DNA from 3 places in the Allobranchiibius sp. GilTou38 genome. Region 1 is predicted to be linked to each of the others. Evidence: predicted binding sites of a transcription regulator. Region 1 holds the regulator's gene; each other region holds the start of a gene.
The links. Region 1 encodes LexA, which represses DNA repair genes until DNA is damaged. Its sites were predicted from a motif close to TCGAACANNTGTTCGA; they were not measured.
Positions count from the first base shown of each region.

Region 2: a site for LexA is predicted at 1,082-1,097, ahead of JOB34_RS04650 (HNH endonuclease signature motif containing protein). Genes of this name have one in related genera too.
Region 3: a site for LexA is predicted at 1,607-1,622, ahead of JOB34_RS01460 (HNH endonuclease signature motif containing protein). Genes of this name have one in related genera too.

Region 1 is NZ_JAGEKN010000001.1:17,237-20,482, reverse strand. Features, by position in the region: gene JOB34_RS00070 (hypothetical protein) at 226-663, opposite strand; gene lexA (transcriptional repressor LexA) at 970-1,698, shown strand; gene JOB34_RS00060 (NAD-dependent protein deacetylase) at 1,723-2,622, opposite strand; gene JOB34_RS00055 (LysR family transcriptional regulator) at 2,750-3,246, shown strand, end outside.
Region 2 is NZ_JAGEKN010000005.1:248,761-252,006, forward strand. Features, by position in the region: gene JOB34_RS04640 (molybdopterin-dependent oxidoreductase) at 1-208, shown strand, start outside; gene JOB34_RS04645 (cytochrome b/b6 domain-containing protein) at 180-884, shown strand; gene JOB34_RS04650 (HNH endonuclease signature motif containing protein) at 1,144-2,604, shown strand; gene JOB34_RS04655 (NADPH:quinone reductase) at 2,680-3,246, shown strand, end outside.
Region 3 is NZ_JAGEKN010000003.1:201,437-204,682, forward strand. Features, by position in the region: gene JOB34_RS01450 (TetR/AcrR family transcriptional regulator) at 1-455, opposite strand, end outside; gene JOB34_RS01455 (SDR family oxidoreductase) at 542-1,423, shown strand; gene JOB34_RS01460 (HNH endonuclease signature motif containing protein) at 1,670-3,049, shown strand; gene JOB34_RS01465 (dihydrofolate reductase family protein) at 3,164-3,246, shown strand, end outside.

The sequences.
Region 1 (3,246 bases):
CGCTGTGCCTTGGGATAACCCGGGTCGACCTGGGGACTACATGTGGACGACTTACATCGATGTAACTACTAGATGTAGGGATCGTATTCCGGTGGAGGGGGTGATGCAACCTTTAGAGACTGCCCGGTTTGCGCGGGGTCGTTCGTGCTGGTCAGAGGGCCGCCGAGGGCGAGACGGAGGCGGTGTCGGCCCTGCTACGGGGCGCCAGAAGGCGCGCGGCCGGACTCAGCGAGGCAGGCGCAGTTGCTCGCCGGCGAACACCTGCAGGGTGTTCAGTCGATTGGCGGCCTGCACCCGCTGCACCGCATTGCCGATCGGCAGCTGGGGGTAGGCGTGGTGGGCGACCGAGGACAGGGTCTGGCCCGACTGGACGACCACGGTGTCGTAGCGCTGCGCGGACCCGCCGCCCACTGCGGCACGGGCTCCCGCCACTCCCCCGACGAGACATAGGAGGAGAGCGCACAGCGTGATCAGCAGGCGACCGCGACGAGTGATGTGCATCGTCGGCGCAGGTGCATCCACGAGCACGGGCAGATCAGGGACCGCGCGCAGGTGGCCGCGACGGATGGACGCGGGCGCCGTACGTCGCGATGCGCCGGGACGACCCGGCAGGGCAGGGGTGGCGGGAGTGACCCAGCTGGGAACAGCGGTGACGGCACTCATGAGATCCTCCGATAACTCGTCGATCGTACGTGTGTGCGATCGATCATCTGTCTGATGTCTAGCACGCGCGTTCGAGAAAATCCAGACACGCCCCGAACAGATGTTTGGAAAGTGTGTCCGACTCTCGTAATCTCGTGCTCACCTGCAGAACTGAAACACCGACCACCGACAGCCCCTGCTCATCAGCTGTGAATCCGCGGAACGACGCCGAATACGGCGACTCATCGGCCCCGGGGGCGCAGCCGCACGGACACCTGGGGCGGGCGGTGACAGCACGATCCACTCGGAGAGGGACGGACGAAGACCATGGCCAAGGTGCACCAGATGCCCGAGCGCGACGACGACGGTTTGACCACCCGACAGCGGCGCGTGCTGGAGGTCATCCGCAACTCCGTGGACCGGCGCGGTTACCCGCCGAGCCTGCGGGAGATCGGCGAGGCCGTCGGCCTGACCAGCCCCAGCTCCGTCGCTCACCAGCTGTCGATGCTCGAGCGCAAGGGCTACCTGCGCCGCGACCCTAACCGGCCGCGCGCCATCGAGGTCATCTCACCGGACCAGGACAAGGACCAGCGCGGCTACCGGGGCGGGTCCAGCGTCACCAACGCGCCGGACGGTGACCTGAGCGTCGAGGACGAGACCGGCATCGGCGACCGGCGACCCAGTGCGTCGTACGTCCCGGTCGTCGGACGGATCGCCGCGGGCGGTCCGATCCTGGCCGACGAGGTCGTCGAGGACGTCTTCCCGCTGCCCAAGCAGATCGTCGGCGAGGGCGACCTCTTCCTGCTGAAGGTCGTCGGAGACTCGATGATCGACGCCGCGATCTGCGACGGCGACTGGGTCGTGGTGCGTCAGCAACCGACCGCGACCAACGGCGACATCGTCGCGGCGATGCTCGACAACGAGGCGACCGTCAAGACCTTCAAGCGCACCGGGGGCAAGGTCTGGCTGATGCCGCACAACACGGCGTACGACCCGATCGACGGCGACGACGCCGTGGTGCTGGGCAAGGTCACGGCGGTGCTGCGCAGGGTCTGAGCGACCCCGGGCGCCCGGCGCTCCTCAGGCGCGCTGGGCGCCCGGTGCGCCCACGGCCGGCGCTCCCAGTCGGTCCGCCAGCGCCGTCAGGGTGCTGCCCAGCGGCGCCTCGATCTTCAGGTCGGTCTCGCCGTCCCCGCGGGTCCATCCGTCGTTGATCACGATCACGGGCACGCCGATGCGGGCGGCGCGGCGCACGAACCGGTAACCGGACATCACCGCGAGCGACGACCCCAGGACCAGCAGCGCCGACGCCTCCTCGACGAGGCCGAAGCACTGCTCCACCAACGGTTTCGGCACTGATTCGCCGAACATCACGACGTCCGGTTTCAGCAGGTCCGAACCGCACACCGGACAGTCGGCCGTGACGAACGCGCGCACGATCGCCTCGGGCAGCGCGACGTCGCCGTCGGGCCGGACCGCGCCTCCGATCGCGCGGTCGAATCCGGGGTTGGCGTCGCGCAACCAGTCGTCCATGTCATCGCGGCGATGCGTGCTCGAGCAGGCCATGCAGACCACCCGCTCCAGGTTGCCGTGCAGCTCGAGCACCTCGCTCGCGCCGGCCGCCTGATGTAGCCCATCGACGTTCTGGGTGATGACGCTCGTCAGGGTGCCGGCGGCGAGCAGCCTGGCGACCGCGCGGTGGCCGTCATTCGGTCGGGCAGCCGCAAAGCGTGGCCACCCGACGTAGGAACGTGCCCAATACCGCTGCCGCGCTTCATGACTGGCGCGTAGCTCGGACACTGTCATCGGCTGCACCCGACGTACGCCGCGGGCGTCACGGTAACTCGGCAGACCCGATTCGGTGGACAGGCCGGCTCCGGTCAGGGCGACCAGCCCGCCATCCGCCAGGTAGCTCGCCAGTCCGTCCCACTGATCCGGGCGCACTCCCTCGGGCACCGGGGAGACCGCGGACTCGAGCACGTCATCAGTGTCGCACCGGCCCCGTGGCCCCGTGGGTGCGCGGGTGGCCACTGCGACGCAGGGCTGGTGCAGAACGAAAGCACGAAGATGGGTTCCGATGGATAACCTTCCATTATATGATCGGCGCATGATCGACGCTGCGGGCCTACGGGTCATCCGGGCCATCGCCGACGAGGGCAGCTTCACCGCTGCGGCCACCTCTTTGGGCTACTCCCAGCCGGCCATCTCCCAGATGGTGCGCCGTCTGGAGGACCGGATCGGCACCGTCCTGGTGGAGCGCCTGGGCCGCAGCGTGCGGCTGACCGAAGCCGGCGCGGTGCTGGCCCGTCACGCGGGCCCCGTGCTCAGCGCCCTCGAGGCCGCCGAATCAGAGGTCGCCGCGATCGCCGGGTTGCGCGCCGGCCGCGTCCGTCTGATGGCCTTCCCCTCCTCCTCCTCGACACTCGTCCCGCACGCGCTCGCGATGGTGCGAAAGGCCTACCCCGACGTCGAGGTGACCTTCACTGAGGCCGAGCCCCCCGAGTCGCTGGCCGCACTGCGGGCCGGCGAGTGCGACATCGCCGTCGCGTTCGCCTACGACGGTGCGCCGCTGGCCCGCGGCGAGGACGACATCGAGGCGTTCCA
Region 2 (3,246 bases), on a different contig from region 1:
GGCGCGCGCCGATGACGTTCTGGTGGCGACGGAGATGCTGGGAGCACCGGTGACCCACGACCACGGCGGGCCGGTGCGCATGTACGTCGGCTCCAACTACGGCTACAAGAGCACGAAGTGGCTCTCGGGCATCGAGCTGACCGACCACCAGATACCGGGCTACTGGGAACCGAGGGGCTATGCCATCGACGGACGACTCCCCACGTAGCGGGTCGACGTCCTTCGATTCCACATCGGAGGGCGACGGCGAACGCATCCACCGGTTCAGCCTGGCCGAGCGGATCGTGCACCGCGTGACGGCGGTCCTCATGATCGTCTGCATCCTGACGGCCGTCGTCCTCTACAACGGCTCGCTCTCGATCGCGATCGGGCACCGTCACCTCGTCGAGCTGATCCACGTCTACTGCGGTTTCGCGCTGCCGGTGCCCATGCTGCTGGGCGTGGTCTCCGTCGCGTATCGCGCTGACCTGCACCGCCTCGGGCGGTTCTCGACCGCCGACCGCCGCTGGCTGCGCTCCCGTACGCGGCGCGACGGCACGATCCGGGTCGGCAAGTTCAACGCCGGGCAGAAGCTGAACGGCGCACTCACCTCCAGCTCGATCCTGGTCCTACTCGCCACCGGCATCATCATGTACTTCGTCACGCTGGCGCCCCTGCCCTGGCGGACCGGCGCGACGTTCGTCCACGACTGGTTCTCGATCGCCGTGGGACTGCTCGTGATCGGCCACATCACCTTCGCGATGAAGGACCCCGAGGCGCGCGAGGGGATGCGCACGGGTTGGGTGTCTCGACACTGGGCGCGCCGCGAGCATGCCGCGTGGCTGGGCGAGACGACCGACGCCGACGAGGATGGGCGACCCGCACACGGCTCGAGCCGTAGGTAGCTCCGCCGGCGGATTGCGGGATGCATGAACGAGCGCGCTCGATGAGCCGCGTTCATTCAGACGCGGTCAACCAGCCCGGAGCTATGTGTGGATAACCCCATCGGCTCAGACTATACGGAATGGGGGATGTGGAAAAAATTGCTCCAATCATCAGCAACATCAACGTAATTCGACATCTCATTCCCTTGTGTGAAAGTTCGAACGGGCGTACGATGTGTACATCAGTCCGAATATCATGAATTCAGGAAAGGGGCAGGTCGTGGGCAATCCCATTGACGACAACAGCCTGCCGCAGCCGGCAGAGATTGTCCCCGCGCATCCAGGGGTGGGTGCCGGATTGATGGAGCTGTTGTCGGCTTTCGCGGCATCGATGGATGCCTGGCCGGGGGCGCTGTTCCAGCTGAGCGAAGCAGATCTGGGCACGGTGGTCTCCACGATGTTGACCGTCGTGGGTCGCGCGGAGAACGTCGCGGCGTTGGCTACCTCGGATGCTCTGACCCGCGGGACGGTCACCGGCTCCACGGCGACGGGTGCGCCCGGGTGGGTCGCCCAGGTCGCGCGCGGGGTGGATCCGATGGTTGTGCACCGGGTCGGGGGTGTCGGTCGCGATTGCGCGGACCCGAAGAACCGCGTGGTGGCGCAGTGTTTGGCGGAGGGATCCGCGTCGGTGCCGGCGGCCGCGGTCGCGTTGCGGGAGGTGCCGAGAGTGGTCCGTCAGTTGCCGTGCGCTGACCGGGATGACATGTTCCTGCGGTATCTGAGCCTGTCCCATTTCGGTCCGCGAGCGTTGAAAGAATTGAGTACCCGAATCATCGGTCAGTTCGCTCCCGAGCAGCTGATACGGGACGAAGAGACTCAACAACACTGCGAGGCCGCGCGCTGGTACGACCTGCCCGGTGGGATGGTCCGGTTCGAAGCAGACCTGTCCGCGGCCCACGCGGCGACGGTGAAACACGCCCTGCAGTTCCTCTCGGCGCCGACACCACAGACCTGCCCCGACAACCCCGCCCACAGCGGCGACACGGCTGAGGAGAAGGGCGGCAACCGGGGCGGCAACGCCGAAAAGCCGGCGCTGGGACCCATGGTCAATCCGCTCGACCGCGATCCGCGGACCCCGGCCAAGCGTCGCGCGGACGCCCTGCTGCGGCTGATCGAAACCGCGGCCGGCGTGCTGGACGGCACCTCTCCGCGACCGGTCGGGGAGATCACCGGCGTCGCGAAAATCGTGGTCACGCTGGACTACAACACCCTCCTGGCCGGGCTGCAGCACTCTGGTCGCCTCGGCGGGACCGGCGCCATGACCGACCCCATCTACTCGCCTGGCATCGGACGCACCGCCGACGGTGACTATCTCGACGCCGGGACGCTACGGCGGCTGGCATGTGACGCGGATCTGATCCCGATGGTGCTCGGTGGGGCATCCGAACCGATGGACGTCGGACGAGCCAAACGTCTGTTCACCGGCGGATTACGAGCGGCGATCATCCACCGAGATCGAGGATGCACGTTCCCCGACTGTGATCGGCCACCGGACTTCTGCGACGCCCACCACGTCGATCCGTGGTGGACCGGTGGCGAGACGACCCTGACCAACGCGGCCCTGCTCTGCACGCGCCACCACACCATCGTTCATCGCGACCTGCTCACTGCGGCGGTCACCGCCACCGGAGTCACCTGGGACCTGACGCCCGGATTGATGCCGCACCAACGGGCCGGCTGACGCCCCGACCCGGCATAACACGAGCCGGTCCCGACGTTGCACCCGTCGTACACCGTTGTCGACGAAGGGATCCTCATGCGCGCCGTGGTCTACACCGAAGGCGGCGACGCCTCCGTCCTGCACCTGGTCGAACGCGAGGCCGCCGACCCCGGACGCGGCGAGGTGCGCGTACGCATCGAGCGCGCCGGGGTCAACCCGACCGACTGGAAGTTCCGCGCCGGCAGTGAGCTGGCCTTCCCCGAGATCGTCCCGGGTCAGGACGGCGCGGGCACCATCGACGCGGTCGGCCCCGAGGTCGACGGGCTGCACGTCGGCGACCGGGTGTGGACAATGCTCGCCCAGCACCAGCGCCCCGGTGGCACCGCCCAGGAGCAGGTCGTGCTGCCGGCGGCCAACGTGACCGCACTGCCGGACAACGCATCGTACGACGTGGGCGCGGCGCTCGGCGTACCCGCCGTCACTGCCCACCGCGCACTGACCACCTCCGAGGGTGGACCGGACCGGCTCTACCGCGGCGCCATGGACGGGCTGACGGTGCTCGTCGCCGGTGGTGCCGGCGCGGTCGGCAACGCCGCGATTCAGCTCGCGCGGTGGGCGGGAGCCACGGTGATCAGCACCGTCAGCGGGGACGAGAAGGCAGCC
Region 3 (3,246 bases), on a different contig from region 1:
ACCCCCAGCTCCGCGGCGAGGTGGGCCGTCGGGTCCGGGACGCCTCGCGCAGCGAGGGCCTCCGTCATCGCCGCTGCGAGACCGACGCTCTTGAGGGCGTCGCGTTCCTGGAGTTCCGTGCTGGCCGCCACCGCCGCCTTGATGCGCGGGCCGATCTCGCGGTTCGTGGGACCCATCGCGCCCGACGCGCGCCGCAGTCCGGCCGCAACGGCCTCCAGCGGGGTCGCGCTCGGCGGCGCTTCGGCGATCCCGTCGGCGAGCAGTCGGCTCAGGGTCTCCTGGCCGGCGACCAGCAGCTCCCGTTTGTCGGAGAAGTGCCGGAAGAAGGTGCTCTTGGTGACTCCGGCCCGTTCGGCGATCTGCGCGACGGTCGTGGCGTCGTAGCCCTGCTCGGTGAACAGATCGACCGCCGCGACGACCAGCCGCTGGGTCGCGCCGGGTTGCCATCGAGCCATCGCCACATCCTAGGTGATGGGACATCGGTCTCATCATCGGTGTAGCGTGATGGGACAACAGTCCCTTCACTCCCCAGGAGCACCCAATGCAGGTATTCGTCACCGGAGGCACCGGCACCATCGGTTCGCCCGTCGTCGCCGAGTTGCTCGGTCACAACCACACCGTCCTTGCACTGGCCCGTTCGGAGGAGTCGGCACGGGCTCTGGAAACCGCGGGCGCCGAGGTGCTGCGCGGCACCCTGGCGGACCTCGACATCCTGCGGGCCGGTGCCGCGCGATCCGACGGGGTCATCAGCCTGGCGTTCGGGCGCGACTACGGCACGCCCGAGGCGCTCGCCGCCGGCGTCGCCGAGGAGAGCGCGGCCCTGACGGCGCTGGGCGAGGAACTCATCGGGAGCGACCGCCCGATCGTCGCGGTCTCGGGCACTCCCTGGATCCCGGGCCGTATGTCGACCGAGGCCGACCCGCTACCGACCGACGGCCCGGTGGGCGGTCGGGGCCGTTCGGTCAACGCATTGCTGGCGTTGGCCTCGCAGGGCGTCCGGAGCACGGCCGTCCGGATGCCGCGCACGGTCCACAACGAAGGAATGGGCGGGTTCGCCGGACTGCTGACCGACACCGCGCGCCGCAACGGCGTGTCCGGCTACCCGGGTGACGGCACCCAGCGCTGGCCGGCCGTGCACGCGCTCGACGCGGCAGCACTGTTCCGGCTGGCCCTCGAATCCGCGGAGCCCGGCACGGCCTGGCATGCCGTGTCGGACGAGGGCGATGCGGTGCGTGACATCGCGACGGTCATCGGCGCTCAGCTCGACCTCCCCGTCGAGTCGGTGCCAGAAGCGACGTACGGCCCGTTCGGCGTGATCTTCGCGATGGACCAGCCGTCATCCAGCGCGTACACCCGCGACGCCCTCGGGTGGCGGCCGACCCATCCCAGCCTGCCCGAGGACCTGCGCAACCTGCGCCCCTGACTCGGTTCCCGCGCGGCGACCGCATCTGCACGGAATCGCATCTGCCAACGCGCTACCAGGTGACCCGCGGCGGGTGTGGATAACCCTTAAAACCCCCACCTCGGGGAAGGGGGATGTGGATATGTCGAGCCGAATCTTCATTATTTACAATGAGATTCGGCTCATTAATCCTTGTGCTACACATCGAACACGCGTATGATACAGGTTATAAGGATGTGGTAGGGATCAGCAGCCGCAGGAGGGGCCATGGCGCAGTCGACGACCGACACGCAACGCCCTGCTGCGCCGGGCTCTGGTACCCGGTTGTTGAGTCTGCTGCGGGAGTTCGCGACGTCCTTGGACCATTGGCCCGATGCGGTCTACCAGCTGAGCGAGCCCGAACTGGGCGAGGTCGTCGGGACGATGCTGCGGATCGGTCTCCGGGCAGAGAACGTCGCCGCACTGGCCACCGCGGATGCCCTGACCCGGGGGACGGTCGCGAATTCCACCGCGACGGGTGCGCCGGCGTGGGTGGCCCGGCAAGCGACCGGGGTGGACCCGGCCGTTGTGCGCCGGGTGGGCTCGGTGGGTATCGAATGCGCCGACCCCCGCAACACCCTCATGACAGATGCGTTGGCGACCGGGTCCGCGACCGTGCCGGTGGCTGCCGTCGCGGTGCGGGAAGTGCCACGGATCGGCCGGCAACTGCCCACCGTGGATCGCGACGAGCTGATGGGGCGCTACCTGTCCCTCTCGGCGTACGGGCCGCGCGCGTTGCGTGAACTGTCGACCCGGATCCGAGGCCAGTACGCCCCCGAACAACTAGTCCGCGACGAAGAGGTGCAGCAGGAGTGCGAATCGGTGCGATGGTATGGCCTGCCAGGTGGGCTGACCCGGTTCGAGGCCGACCTGTCCACCGGGAACGCCGCCATCGTCAAACACGCCCTACAAGCATTGTCAGCGCCCGCGCCTGCGGCACCGGACGCCGAGACCGGTGCACCCGAGCGCGACACCCGCACCCCCGCCAAGCGCCGGGCCGATGCGCTCGTGAGGCTGGTCGACACCGCTGCAGGGATCCTGGACGGCACCGCACCGCGGCCGGTCGGGGAGTTCGGCGGGACCGCCAAGATCCTGGTCACCATGGACTACAACACCCTCTACGAAGGGCTTCAGAAGGCCGGCCGTCTCGGCCAAAACGGTCCAAATGAAGGCGGATCCGCGCCGACGTACCTTCCCGGAATCGGACGGACCACCGACGGGGACCACTTGGACGCCGGGACCCTGCGGCGGCTCGCCTGCGACGCCGATCTCATCCCCGCGGTCCTCGGTGGCGAGTCCGAACCCTTGGATGTCGGCCGCGCCAGACGCCTGTTCACCGGGGGCCTACGGACCGCGATCATCCACCGCGATCAGCACTGCACCTTCCCTGGATGCGATCGACCACCGGACTGGTGCGATGCACACCATGTCGTGCCCTGGTGGGCCGGCGGCGAGACAACACTTACCAACGCAGCGCTGCTCTGCGCGCGCCACCACACCATCGTGCACCGCCACCTGCTCAGCGCCACCGTCACACCCACTGGCGTCACCTGGGACCTCACCGCAGGACTCATGCCCACCCGCCTCGGCCGACATCCAGCAGCATGACCGGCGAGCATCACGGTCGGCGACTCGATCCCGTCCCCCACGTCCTGAGTCCCTCGTGCCGAGCGCGCCGCTACGGTCGGGTGCGTTCGTCCCCACCACCACGGAGGCACCAGCATGTCGAAGGTCCGGGTCCACAACTTCGCCGTGTCACTCGACGGTTTCGCCACCGGCGAGGGGCAGACGCTGGAGACGCCGTT